3 regions of the Lysinibacillus sp. NPDC093712 genome follow, and region 3 is predicted to be linked to each of the others. Evidence: riboswitches for the same ligand, from Rfam matches in the RefSeq annotation. Region 3 holds a riboswitch; each other region holds the start of a gene.

Region 1 (4,931 bases), on a different contig from region 3:
GTGCTTAACCATCTATACTTACCCCTTTTTTCTGTTCATCCATTTGCTCAATAAATTTCATTAACTCTAGCGTCATATCATAGCGTAAAAACGGTGTAATTAAGTAAATACCATTAAAATACTCTGCAGCTACTTCTACTAACTCTTTAGCAATTGCAATCCCTTCTAATGTTGAACGTTCCTTATCTTCACCACATGCCTTCATGCGTGACAGTGCATCGTCAGATAGTTTGATACCTGGTACTTCATGGTGTAAAAACTCAGCGCTCTTATAGCTCGTTACTGGCATAATACCAATATAAATTGGTGCATCTAAATGCTTGGTTGCCTCATAAATTTCAATGATTTTTTCTTTCGTATACACTGGTTGAGAAATAAAGTAATCTGCACCATGCTCTATTTTTTTCTCTAGTCGAGCTACTGCTCGGTCTAGTACACGTACGTTTGGGTTAAATGCTGCCGCTACAGAGAAGTTTGCCTTTTTACGAAGTGGCTTTCCGGAAAATGAAATACCGTCATTCAACTGTTTAATCAGCTGGATTAGCTCCATAGAAGATACATCATAAACGCTTGTGGCACCCGGGAAGTCACCTACCTTAGTCGGATCTCCAGTAACCGCTAAAATATCATGAATGCCTAATGCATTTAAGCCCATCAAATGTGACTGTAATCCAATTAAATTACGGTCACGGCACGTTATATGCGTTAACGGTCGGACAGCGTGCGTCTCCTTCAATAACGCACCCATTGCCACATTACTAATGCGGGGCGATGCGAGTGAATTATCTGCCATCATCACTACATCAGCGCCTGCTTCATATAATTTTTTCGCACCTTGAATAAAGCCGTCAATTTCTAAATGCCTCGGTGTGTCTAACTCCACGATAACCGAACGCTCGCGCTTTACCTTCTCATGCAGGGGCTCATACGTCGCAGGCTCTGCTTCACGTACAACCTGTACTTTTTCAGGCTTAGCTAACTTTTCTTCAATAGGTGTTAACTCTTCTAAATATTTTTTTGCTGCAGCTATGTGCTTTGGTGTTGTACCACAGCAACCACCGATTAAACGAACACCTTGGTCAACCAGTGCAACTGCGGCACGACCAAAATAATCTGCTTCTGACTCATATACGACACGCCCATCCTCTAAATCTAGCAATGATGCATTTGGATAGGCAGACATAAATGCTTTTTCAGGAAGCTCAACTCCTTCAAATGCTTGAATTGTATGATGCGGTCCTAAACGACAATTTACGCCTACTACATCTGCACCAAGAGCCTCTAGCTCGTGCAATGCTTGATTTAATGCCATTCCATTTTGTAACACGCCTGGTTCATGCATCGACACCTGCGCAATAATTGGTAGCTTTGTTTTGGCACGTAACATTTTCAATGTTGCACTTAACTCTTCGAAATCATAATACGTTTCAAGTAAAAGGCCATCTGGATTGCCTGCAAGTAACACATTTGCTTGCTCTTCAACTGTCGATAAAATTTCCTCTAACGTTGCATCACTTTTACGAATACCACGGATGCCCCCTATTGTGCCCAACACAAATTGTCCGCCATCTGCTGCGGCACGTTTCGCAATCGTGATTGCCGCTTCATTGAACTGCTGAACTCGCGATTCTAAACCGTAGCGTGCTAATTTAATTGCATTAGCACCGTAAGTATTTGTCTGAATCACATCTGCACCAGCAGCAATATATTCTTTATGGATTTTTTCAATTAACTTCGGTCTCTGTACATTCATTTCTTCATGGCAGTACTCCAAGCCGTAGCCATATAATACAGTACCAATAGCACCATCTGCAGTTAACACATGTGTTTTTAACTTTTCTAGCAATCCCATAAAACGTAACCCTCACTTTCTTTGTTTCCAAAAATATAAAAAGCCTTCTTTTACAAAAAAAGAAGGCTTTAACGAATCGTAATTGTTTTTCCTTCTCATCTTCGACCAAAAAGGTCTTCTGGATTTAGCACCTGACATAAGTTGGTTGCTGAAGCTTCATAGGGCCAGTCCCTCGGCTTCTCTCGATAAGAATGTAGTATGAATTTTTCAAATAATTAAAAGAATCATATCGTTTACAGGCGATAGAGTCAAGACTATTTCACTTAACAAAGGAGATTTCTCCAGAAAAATATCAAATTTCCGCATTTATTTTACGGTTATACTAGTTTTTCTGCAAGCTCTTCGCCTATTTTTTTGCCATTTTGAATACAAGCACCAATGCCTACTCCGAAATAAGAACAGCCTGCAATCGATAAATTTGGATACCTTTCTGCAAGCTCAGCTGTTAAGCCCTTCAATGCCTCATGATGCGCTAAATCGTATTTTGGCATTTGGTCAATCCATTTCGCAACATTAACTACAGTTGGCTTTCCATCAATTCCTAAACTTTTCTTTATATCGTCTAATGCAACAGCAGCTAGTTCTTCATCTGTCATCTTACGTAATTTTTCATACGCAGGATTGATGCTCTTGTAAAAGAGTCGTACAAGCAATTTACTATTAGCAGATGTATGCTTCCATTTTCGACTTGTCCAAGTTGCCGCATTGCATTGGACATTTGAATTATGTGACACAATAAAGCCCGTTCCATCTGCTGGTAGCACTGCATCCGGTACATCAAAACCTAGGTAAATTGTTATGGCAGAAGCTGTAGTAAATTCCTTAAAATAATGATCTAACGATGGGTCCTGTAATAAGCTTTGCACCGCTTCATTGGGCAATGCTAGAACAACGTGATTAGCCTCAAGCTTTCTACTATTTGCTAATGTAATTGTATATTGCCCTTCATGTTTCTTTACATTTGTTGTTGCTACGCCTTTAATAATTTCTACTTCTGTTAACGTTTCTTCAAGGCGATCAATTAGTGTTGATAAGCCTTTTTTAAACGAAATAAACTTTTTATTGGAAGCTTTCATAAATTGTTCGCGATTTGCATCAAACCCTTTGATGATGCTACCGTATTCATTTTTATAATCGATTAAGTACGGCAATGTTGAAGCAATCGAAAGTTGATGTAGGTCACCAGAATATACTCCTGCTAATACTGGCGCTATTTGATTTTGCACAAGTTCTTCACCCAAGTAATACGTTAAAAACTCCCCTATTGAGCTTTCTTTAGTAAATCCTTTATTCGGCATCTTTAAGTCCTGTAATGCGATTTGCTTACCAGCTTCTGATACAAGCGTACTTGCTTCCAGAGATGCTAAACTCATAGGAATACCGAATGTTGAATCAGCAGGTATTGCATGTAATTCGTCGTTTGTATAGATATAAGATACTCCTGTTTCGTTGTACACTAGCTCCTGTTCAAAATTAAGCTCCTGTACTAGCTCCATGACACCTTTATGACGAGCCACAATTGAATCAGCGCCCGTTTCCATTATAAAACCATGGTCATATGCGGAATGTAGCTTTCCACCTAAGTATGCATTTTTTTCAACAAGTACTAGGTTTACATCTATTTTTTTCTCCAATACTTGACGTTGTAGATAATGCATCGTACATAAACCTGTTATCCCGCCGCCCAATACAACTATTGTTTCCATGAAGAATCGCCCCTAATTTCTTTATTTATCTCCTATTAGTATAAACTGTTTTTGCAAACATTTACGTTCAACCCATTACAAATTTAGCAAAAATGAAACAATCAAAAATAAATAGATGAATACTGCCGTTGATTGCGCTACGGGTAAATTGTTTGAGTGCCTGGCACCCTTAATAAAAATCCACTTTGTTTTCCGTAAAGGAGGGCAAGAGCACAAAGACGATAAAGCTCCTATCCTACCTGCGGAAAGCAAAGCGGATTGTAAATTAATTTTTATTTAGAGGACATTTAAGCCCCATTTTATGAAATCATTAAATTAGTTTAAGTTTTGGGCAACATTTGCTAATTTATCTGCTGAATTTGTGACTTCATTAAATGCAAGACCAAGCTCATTAAGAATCTGAGCCACAGCGAGCACTTCTTTTTCCATGCGATCATTTTGACACTTAGCTTGTGTCATAGCATCTAAAATTTTGTTAAATTGCCCCTCAGTTTGAGCCATGTTTTCCTCACCTGACGCAACTTCTTCCTGAATATGACTAAGCGTGTGGGCAAGCTTATCCGTTCGCTCCGTCGTTTTTTCTAATAATTTAGCTACAGATGTGACAGATTCCTTCGTTTGACTAGATAATTTACGAACTTCATCCGCTACTACACTAAAGCCTTTCCCCGCTTCTCCAGCACGAGCTGCTTCAATAGCTGCATTTAAAGCTAATAAATTTGTTTGATTTGCAATGTTCGTCACAACATTCATAATCGCTTCCATTTCCTTAGACATTTCTGTCAATTGCTTAATATTGTCTGTAATATCATCTACTGATTGAATAATGTTACACATATTTTTTGATTGATGTTGTAGACGTTCCCGACCTTCAATCGCCTGACTTTCAGCTAGCGTACTGACCTGTAATGATCTTTTCGCCAATTCCTTAATCTCATGTGATTGATTATTTAATTGATGGAATGAGGCATTTGTTTCTTGAGAAATTGCAGCAAGCCCCTCTGAAGATTCCACGATTTTTCTCTCAACTGCCTCTTTCTCCCGTTCTACATTTGCCTTTAGTCGTTCGACTGTACTTTCAAAAGCCTCTAATACAAGCTGCTGCTCAAAATTAGAAATTTTAGAGATTGCACGAATCGTATTAAATTGGTCCATAGGGTGTTCTACATGTTTTTCTACCAAGTCAATAAATGAAATGGCTAAATCTTGGAAAGCACAAATATACCATTGTGTTCTAAGGCCGATATGTACATGTACTTTTGCGATACTTACTCGTCTTTTATAAAACTCTTCATCTATTGTACCGTTAAACATTTCAATAATATGCCGACGCAATGTGACCTTCAACTTATCTACAGAACTATGTTTATTAA
Region 2 (4,931 bases), on a different contig from region 3:
GTTTTCTTTATTTTCTTCTTACAGCGACCAATTTATTTGCTGCGTGACAATGTTTAATATTGTTGTCATGCTGATCTTCAAATTGGTAAGAACGATAATATTGAATTAACCAACTATGATATAAATCTTTGATTTCGCCTTCTTTACATATTCCTTTAACAAATGGTGCTAAATCTTCTGGAATATCTACTTCGTCTGTAAATACGGTAATAATATTGATGCCCTGTATTTTCGTATGTATTTGCATTGAATGAATAATGCTATGCCAAGCTTCACGCTCTAAAAAGTGGAACAAGCCATGTGAAATAATACAATCATAGGAATGTTTAAACTCATATGTCGTAACATCTTGCACAATAGCTTGTAAGTTATGTAATTGGTGCAACGCTTTATATCTATTGATTTTAGCAATACCTGCCTCCGAAATATCGATAGCTTCAACCTCAAACCCAAGCTGTGCTAAATAGATTGCGTGCCGACCATCACCACATCCGATATCTAAAATGCGCGCTCCAGCTTGTAATGTTTTTGCCCATTCAACCACTTCCTCACTTGGGTTACCAAAAGCGTAATGCGTATCCGCTAAGTAATCTTTCTCCCAAAACGGTTTCACTATACCATCTCCTCTATCGGTTAGTTTATAAAAACGTGCTTTGACAAAAACTTCATCAAAGCACACCGACAATCTATTGCGTAATAATTAACATGTCATTTTCATCAAATTGCCACATATCACCGTGTGCAACTTCCCAATAAAAGCCGTTTGGGTCTTGGAAATAGCCGCTATAGCCTCCCCAAAACACTATTTCAGGCTCCTTTACAATATTCGCTCCCGCTTTTTTTGCTAACAAAAATATTTCATCGACTTCTTCTTTAGACTTTCCATTATAGGCAAGTGTCATGCCATTAAAGCCATCGCTTACAGCTGGCGGATTCGCTTCATCAATATCCTTTACTAAGCGCTCAATTGGGAATAAAGATATTTTTGTTCCTGCATTATTGAAAAAAATAACATCTGGATTTGTTTCATCCCCATAGACGACTACTTCAAACCCAAGCCCATCACGATAAAATGCCAGCGATTCTACCATATTTTTTACACCTAATGTAATTAAATTTAAACGATTCATCCCATCTACCCCTTTTCTACAGTATCTATTACTTATTCTCCTATTTTAGTTAATTTCCCTTCTACGACCTTGGTACGCGCTCCATATAAAAGATGACCTTCAACACAAAACATAATGCCGCTACATAAGATACACTAAGATATTAGCTATGGATTGGAGGAATTCTGCTGTATTACAATCCTTATCCGTATTATGTTTTTGTAAATCAATATCCACATTGGGGCATTTCTAATTCCCCTTTACCGCATCATTTGCCGGGACAGCTTGCGATGCCCACATCCCCAAACCCAAATCCGTACCCGCCTATTAATACATTGAAGTTGAAGACATCAGCCAAACAAATTCAGCCAATTATGCAGCAGGCCCAATTACTAACAGAGAAAATTGAAGGGTCTGATCAATTTGCACATGATCTTAAGAATGCCGCACAGCTTTCCAAGCAAGATGAAGTGCAAAAACTCATTTCTTCAGCGGGCGTTACGGCGAAGTTTGAAGCGAAATATACGCCAGATAATATTCGAATTGTATTATCAGAAGGTGGGTGCTGTAGTATAGCGGTAATTTTATATTGGTAAGGGAAAAGCTTCTTATTTTTTATAACCATGCACTCCTATAGAACTTGTAAACTATTTATGATTATGCTAGAGTATTTGGTATTACTATTTCTGAAAATTCATATATTTTTCTTATCAAGAGAGATGGAGGGATTGGCCCTATGAAGTCTCAGCAACCAGTCTTAGGCATGGTGCTAATTCCAATTTGCGAAATTCGCGAAAAGATGAGGAGACTGACTTTAGTACACAAGAGTCCTCTTCTACAAGTAGGGCTCTTTTTTTATTTTATTTTAAGCAAGAGTTAATTTCATCTTAGTTTTTCTAAAAGAGTTCACGAACATTTTAATGGTGCGGAAGGAAGCTCGGTGCTTGCACGTGGAAAGCGTCTGCCTGTAGCGTAATGATGGATCATCATAATTTTTATCTCTTCAATGTTCGTACTTAATGATGAAATTGATTCACCACTCATACTAAAAGAAAGCAGGGAATAACAATGACAAATGAACTTTTACAAGCATTAGAGCTATTAAAATCCAAGCAATGGATCGACTTAACACACACATTCGGACCTAACTCTCCTCATTTCTTTATGTTTGAAGATGCCAAATTTGAAACGCTATTTTCGCATAATGACGGCTTCTTTGCACAACAATTTACGTTTCCCGGGCAATATGGAACGCATATTGATCCACCTATCCACTTTGTTTCAAATACACGCTACTTAGACGAATTAGAATTAAAAGAACTTGTCCTACCGCTAATTGTTATTGATAAGTCCAAGGAAGCTGAATCGAACAATGACTTTACGTTAAGTGTACAAGATATTTTAGATTTCGAAGCAGAATATGGAGAAATTGAAGCAGGTACATTTGTCGCACTGCGAACTGATTGGAGTAAACGCTGGCCTGATAAGGATTTGTTCAATAATAAAGATAAAGACGGTCATAACCATATTCCAGGTTGGGGATTAGAAGCGTTGCAGTTTTTATTTTCAGAACGGAACATTAATGCAATTGGTCACGAAACATTCGATACAGATTCAGCAGCAGATTTCCGTAAAAATGGAACGCTTGATGGCGAATACTTTGTACTAGATCAGGATACATATCAAATTGAACTAATGACGAATTTAGATAAGCTACCAGCAAAAGGTGCAGTCATTTTCAACATTGTGCCAAAGCCTGAAAAAGCATCTGGATTCCCTGTACGTTCATTTGCTATTTTGCCTTAATTCTATACAAAAATGGTCTGCCTCAAATGTCATATAATCATTTGTAGCAGACCTTCTTTTAACATGCTGTATTCATTTAATCGTATTTCTTTTTTTAAATATATAGTACACAATCAGCATTAGTACTATAAACACCAATATTGCATAGAAGCTGTATTGAGATAAATACATACCAACAAAACGCCACTTATTTCCTAGCTCTTTCCCTAAAGTAATAAATGTGAAAGTCCATACGATTGCACCTGCATACGCATAAACAGCAAACTTTTTATAAGGATAATTATTAATGGCTGCAATATATGCTGTGAGATGACGAACGCCAGGTATAAAGTATCCAATAAATAATAGTACAGGCCCTATCTTTTCAAACAATTTTTTCGTAAACTCAATTTTTTGTGCTGTTATATGAATTTTCGGCCCATATTTTTGTAATAACGGTAAACCGAATCGACGACCAACAAAGTAGCTGAGGGTGATGCCTCCTGCAGCTCCCACCGCAGCACTTATTAATGCAGGAATATGCTCTAAATTTTCTCGATAAACATTATACCCTACATAGGTTAAAAAAATTTCGTCAGGAAGTGGCAGCCCGACAATCCCTCCAACTAGTATAAGAATAATCCCAAAATACCCGTAATGTTCAATAAGAGATTGCACGTGATGCACCATGTTTTACCCCACCTAAAGCCTTAATTTTCCCATTATCTTAGCTTAACATAAGCCTCTTAAAGTCAATTATTTTTAACAATCACTTTTGCATAGGTTTAATCATTATTACATGTATATCAATATTGTACAATCATCACAACTTTATTTTTGTTAAATTCAGTTTTCAACAAAAACCCTCTTTACCGTATCTTCGTAACTCTTTCAGCGCTAATTTCTATTGATGATGACTCCATATCCCTTACTGTAGACTCACTCATGTACGACTTATTTCGTTCTTGGCTGATGGGCTGACTATAAACAAATATATACGACAATGGCAACTAGAACATCTACCACGACCATTATCAATAATTTATTCATACAATTTGATAACATTCCTATCTATCCAGCAAAATCTAATCAACGCTATGCACCTACTATGAGAAGAAGGGGCTATTGCTAGCTAGTGTAGCAATAGCAATCATTTAAATATTCTCCTATAGATGCGATTGCAATATTATTTCATTTTTTATCGTATTTGTTACCTTAGATTAGCTGTAGCTTACGCAATGCATCATCTATGCCACCTTCATCCGATTTCTTCGTGACATAATCAGCGATATTTTTTAATGCGACACTGCCATTTCCCATCGCAATACCATATTCAACTTGCTTTAACATATCAATATCATTATCTCCATCTCCAAAAGCAATTGCCTCTTTCGGAAGTAGGTTGAAATATTTTAGCACTGCTTCAACAGCGATGGATTTTGATACATCGTCTTGTAGCACATTCATAATCGTCGGATGCCATCTTTCAAACTTCAAATTTGGAAATTGTGTTATGTACTTTTTCTCTTCTTGTTCGTTGGCATATAAACACATTAAGTAAACTTTCTCGTTTAAAATATTATTATTAGTGGGAGGATACTCATCTAAAGATAATGTCTCCTTCATCGCTTTTAGTGTTGCAGGATGGCGAACATTATTCATGGATAGTTGGTCAGTGAAAAATGATAGACTATTATTATTGTCTTCAGCAAAAGCTTTTACGCTTTCTACGATTTCTTGTGCGATAGGAATGGTATGGATGATTTGATCACCATGCCGAGTATAAGCACCATTAGCAGTAATAAATGTATCAATACCTAGTTCTTGCAAATCATGACACATGGATAATGGTCTACCAGTTGCAGCAACTAATCGAATTCCTTTGTTCCTTAGTATTTGTAGCGCGTTCTTCGTACTTCTTTCAATACAACCATCGCTATAGTTGATAAGCGTACCATCCACATCAAAGAAAATAATTTTACAATCCATTTCGATCTAGCCCCTTTAAATTAAATAGAAAAATATAGTGATTATTGT
Region 3 (4,931 bases):
CTTTGCTATTTGGTACGGCTTTGCATATGGCCTAGGCTCGGGGGATCCAACAAAATATACGTATGTTTGGGGTTTCCCTGCTTGGTTTTTCTATAGTTGTATTGCTGGAACAGCTTTTATGATTGTCTTAATTTGGCTCGTCCTAAAACTCTTTTTCAAAGAGGTTCCATTTGAAGATGGGGAGGTGGATGAATAATGCATTGGCAAGTTATTTTTCCGCTCTTCATATTTTTAATTATCATTTTTGGAATAGGGATATGGGCGAATAAACATGTCCGTTCATCGAACTCGTTTTTACAGGAATATTTTCTTGGTGGTCGTGAAATGGGAGGCTTTATTCTAGCAATGACCATGATTGCCACGTACGGAAGCGCAAGTAGCTTTATTGGTGGACCAGGTGTCGCTTATAATAAGGGACTTGGATGGGTACTGTTAGCGATGGCACAACTACCTGCGGGTTATTTTGTATTAATGATTTTAGGCAAGAAATTTGCGATAATCGCTCGCCGTTATCAAGCGATTACATTAATTGATTTCTTACGTGAACGCTATAACAGCCATGTCATCGTGATTTTATCTGCAATTAGTATTATTGTCTTTTTATTTTCTGCGATGATGGCACAGTGGGTAGGTGGAGCGCGCTTAATTGAATCATTAACTGGTTTAAATTATACTGCGGCACTCTTTATTTTTGCAGCGTCGGTATTAATTTATGTTATTATCGGGGGTTTCCGAGCTGTAGCTTTAACGGATACGGTACAAGGTTCGATAATGGTAATTGGTACTGTTATTTTACTAATTGGGACAATCGTTGCAGGTGGGGGAATCGATCAAATTATGACATCCCTTGTTGCAGAAAATCCAAAACTAGTGACCCCATTTGGTGCAGAAGGAGAACTTACTCCGTTGTATGTCTCTACATTTTGGATTTTAATAGGAGTTGGCGTAGTTGGGCTACCTCAAATTGCAGTTCGTGCTATGAGCTATAAAGATTCGAAAAGTATGCATTTAGCGATTATTATTGGTACCATCGCCATTGGGACAATTATGTTCGGTATGCACCTAATTGGTGTACTAGCGCGTCCAGTAATGCCAGGCATTGAAATTGGCGATAAGGTAATGCCACTACTAACGTTAAAAGTTTTACCGCCATTTTTAGCGGGTATTGTTTTAGCAGCACCAATGGCAGCAACAATGTCTACGGTTAATGCGTTGCTTATGTTAGTTAGTTCAACAGTCGTGAAGGATATTTATTTAAACTACGTGAAGCCAACTGCCAACGATGGAGAAATTAAGCGCGCCAGCTTCATTGTAACTACAGTAATTGGTTTGGCGGTCGTTGTATTTGCGTTAAATCCACCAGACTTACTTGTGTGGCTCAATTTATTTGCATTTGGCGGCCTAGAAGCTGTCTTTATTTGGTCAGTTGTCCTAGGGTTATATTGGAAAAAGGCTAATAAATACGGCGCTATTGCTTCCATGATTACGGGCATGACGTTATATATTGTGATTGATCGTTTTTATCCGTCAATCTTTGGCATGCATACAGTGACAATCCCAATAGTGGCTTCATTCATTATTTTTGTCATCGTAAGTTATCTAACAGCTAATAAATTTAAAGATGAAAAAATATTTATTTAAATATCAAAATACCTTGGGAGGACAAATCTCTCAGGGTATTTTTCATTTTTGAAGGTAAAAAGAAAAGAAAAACCGCTAGCATGTTTTATGCTAACGGCATTTTTTTAATAAAATACTTTTTCAAGATTATATTTTGCGCGGAATGTGTTAATTGCATATGTTTCGTAAATTTCACGTTCCATTGGATCATCAATTTCATATACTTCAATTTTGAAAATTTCATCACGGTATTTTTTCATTGGTGATACATTATCTTCAAAATGTTTTTTAATGCGTTGACGAATTTTACGCGCTTTCCCTACAAATAATAGCTCGTTTTTTTCGTTGTAGAATAAGAAAATGCCACCATTTTCGCGAGTGATTTTATGGAAATCAATAAAACCATGGAATGGCGGAATTTCTACATCCCCAGGTTTTAATACTTGCTCACGTTGACGAATTACTAAGTCTGGTTTTGGGAGTTCAATTTTAATCAAAATATTCACGTTCCTCTCTGTTACTAAAGGTATATGTTAACATAATACCTCTTTGATTACCATTACGATTTATTTGTACAAAAATCTATTTACAACACTTTGCTGTAATCGGCTGTAAATTGTCATTTGTTTGTCATCTACGTCGGCTAATAGATGTTAAAAATGATTTTACCCGTATTTACGTAACTTACAAAAGCTTTAGGAAGAATTGATAATAGTGTTCAACAAAAAATATGCTTCCATTCATTTAAATACTAAATATTCTATGTATTATTGAAATTCTTAATTGTTCATGATACAATTCTTTTTAATTAAATAATCTTATCAAGAGAAGCTGAGGGATTTGGCCCTATGACGCTTCAGCAACCTCTAACAATTGTTAGAAAGGTGCTAATTCCACCAAAGGATTTATCCTTTGAGAGATAAGAGTGAACGTGATAATTATCCTTCTCATTCTTGCTCCAAAGGAATGAGGGGGATTTTTTAATTTTATTTAGATAGAGAGAAAAAATTAACGAAAAGGGGAATGCAACATGCCTATTAATATTCCAAAAAACTTACCAGCTGGAGAACATTTACGTGGGGAAAAAATATTCGTAATGGAGGAAGACCGCGCCAAAACGCAACAAATTCGTCCTTTAAATATTTTAATTTTTAATTTAATGCCAGAAAAAGAAAAGACAGAGCTACAATTACTGCGATTACTCGGTAATACACCATTACAAGTGAATATTACATTTTTAAATACAGCAACACACGAATCAAAAAATGTTAGTAAATCGCATTTACAGCTATTTTATTCGACGTTTAAAGAGATTCGCCATCGTCGCTTTGACGGTATGATTATTACGGGGGCTCCTGTTGAAAAAATGGCATTTGAAGAAGTGAATTATTGGGAAGAAATCTCAGAAATAATGGATTGGTCCGTGAAAAATGTTACGTCCGTAATGCATATATGTTGGGGTGCACAAGCTGCACTATATCACCATTACGGTATCGGTAAATTTGAACTGCCGGAAAAATGTTCTGGCGTATATTCACATGTAATTACCGATTTAACAGTCGATCTAGTGCGTGGCTTTAGTGACTTATTTACAGCGCCACATTCACGCTATACATCGGTTTCCATTGATGAAGTACGTAAGCACCCAGATTTACGCTTACTGTCCTATTCAGAAGATGCTGGCGTCTTTATCGTGCAGTCAAAGGATAATAAAAACATAATGATTACAGGTCACTTAGAATATGACGCGACAACATTAGCTGATGAATATTACCGTGATGTTGAAAAAGGAATTGATATTGCTATACCTGTTAACTATTTTCCAAATAATGATCCTTCTATTGAGCCAATTAATACTTGGCGAGCACATACGCATTTACTATTTTCGAATTGGCTCAACTATTATGTATACCAAGAAACGCCGTACGAATGGGACTTTGTTGATGAAATTGAATACCATATTTAATTTAGAACTAGTAACATACCGTTTTATAATTAGAAAAACCACATTTCTCATTAAAAGTGAGAAATGTGGTTTATATTGTTAACTTATTGTGATTCGGACGAGTTTGGTTTGTTTGAATCTTGCTGTGTGTTTGAATCTTGCTGTGTGTTTGAATCTTGTTGTGCTTTTGAATCTTGCTGTGCCTTCGAATCTTGCTGCTCATCTGTGGTGCTTTGCTTGGCTTCTGTCTTTTTAATTTTTCGAATTTTTGCGACTATTAGTAAAAACAATGGAAGTAAAACTGTTAATAATCCTGAATACAATGGCCAAATCTTCTGATTATAATTATTAGAATGCACAATATTTGGATGAGCAATTTGAGCCATTGCAAACATACACATTCCAAGAGGTAAAATGAGTGGTCGAGGATCTTTTATTTTCAAAATTTGCCCTAAGCCAAGTACCGTTGCATAAAAATAAATAAATGTCCGAATGTAAATCGATATAATCCACATAACAGCCATAATAATTTCAACACGCTGAAAAAAATTGCCTATCGAAATTCTTTGAGCGAGCGCATAGCTTGGAAATGTCTTACTAGATGTATTAGTTGGGCCAAGAACGAGTGTTGAAAGGGCAATAATGAGGATTAATACGATTCCTCCTATCAGTGTGCCAATATAATATCCTTTTTGAGCCGATATTTTTACATTGACTCCAGAAGGGAAAAACATAAGCAATACAACAAGCGGGAATGAAAAAAGACTCATAAAGGTAAGTACACCGACTAATAATGATTTTGCGTTTGTTTCATAGACTGGCATTATATTTTCAATATTGATTTGAGGCGAAATACAAGTAATAAAAATAATAAAAATTAACAAAAATATTGGAAACAATATTTCCACCGAACGAGCAAAAACTTCAATCCCTAAATACGAGGCGAAAACGATAATAATCGTAAATAATACAGCAAACGACAGAGTAGGAGTTTCGGGCATCACTTCGGTTTGCATAAAAATCCCGATAAAATATAGTAATTCGCCCGCTGAAAAAAAGGTTAAAGACATAAAACAAAGCGATGTCAATGCACCGATGAATTTACCGAAAATTTTTCCGTTCGCTTCTACAAATGTAAGGTTTGGGGTTTGATTTCCTAAAGAAATAAATAACTTTATTAATAAAAAGCTTAAAAGTACACCAATAGCCGCACCCATCCAAGCATCCTGTTTAAGTTCTTTTGTAATACTTGCCGGCACAATTAATATGGCTGTCCCAATGGAATAGAGAAGGGTAATGACTGTAAATTGTCTTGCGCTAATGAGTTGTTTTTCCATCGTACACTACCCTCTCTTTTCATTTTCTT

Evidence for each region. Region 3 has a riboswitch for S-adenosylmethionine ahead of metA (homoserine O-acetyltransferase MetA). Riboswitches for the same ligand answer to the same signal wherever they lie in the genome.
Region 1: it holds a riboswitch for S-adenosylmethionine, as region 3 does, so the genes downstream of both, ACQKNX_RS25055 (bifunctional homocysteine S-methyltransferase/methylenetetrahydrofolate reductase) here and metA (homoserine O-acetyltransferase MetA) in region 3, are expected to answer to the same signal.
Region 2: it holds a riboswitch for S-adenosylmethionine, as region 3 does, so the genes downstream of both, ACQKNX_RS19945 (cyclase family protein) here and metA (homoserine O-acetyltransferase MetA) in region 3, are expected to answer to the same signal.

Annotation. Positions count from the first base shown of each region.
Region 1 covers NZ_JBNNUU010000015.1:27,249-32,179, forward strand. Annotated here, with positions in the region: gene metH (methionine synthase) at 1-12, opposite strand, end outside; gene ACQKNX_RS25055 (bifunctional homocysteine S-methyltransferase/methylenetetrahydrofolate reductase) at 5-1,852, opposite strand; SAM riboswitch class I at 1,945-2,044, opposite strand; gene ACQKNX_RS25060 (protoporphyrinogen oxidase) at 2,170-3,558, opposite strand; gene ACQKNX_RS25065 (protoglobin domain-containing protein) at 3,874-4,931, opposite strand, start outside.
Region 2 covers NZ_JBNNUU010000006.1:176,037-180,967, forward strand. Annotated here, with positions in the region: gene ACQKNX_RS19930 (methyltransferase domain-containing protein) at 8-613, opposite strand; gene ACQKNX_RS19935 (VOC family protein) at 687-1,130, opposite strand; gene ACQKNX_RS19940 (hypothetical protein) at 1,400-1,705, shown strand; SAM riboswitch class I at 1,814-1,915, shown strand; gene ACQKNX_RS19945 (cyclase family protein) at 2,178-2,915, shown strand; gene ACQKNX_RS19950 (DedA family protein) at 2,988-3,584, opposite strand; gene ACQKNX_RS19955 (Cof-type HAD-IIB family hydrolase) at 4,110-4,883, opposite strand.
Region 3 covers NZ_JBNNUU010000001.1:1,032,941-1,037,871, forward strand. Annotated here, with positions in the region: gene ACQKNX_RS05445 (YhdT family protein) at 1-196, shown strand, start outside; gene panF (sodium/pantothenate symporter) at 196-1,641, shown strand; gene ACQKNX_RS05455 (nucleotide excision repair endonuclease) at 1,746-2,117, opposite strand; SAM riboswitch class I at 2,436-2,546, shown strand; gene metA (homoserine O-acetyltransferase MetA) at 2,651-3,586, shown strand; gene ACQKNX_RS05465 (GerAB/ArcD/ProY family transporter) at 3,670-4,902, opposite strand; gene ACQKNX_RS05470 (hypothetical protein) at 4,930-4,931, opposite strand, start outside.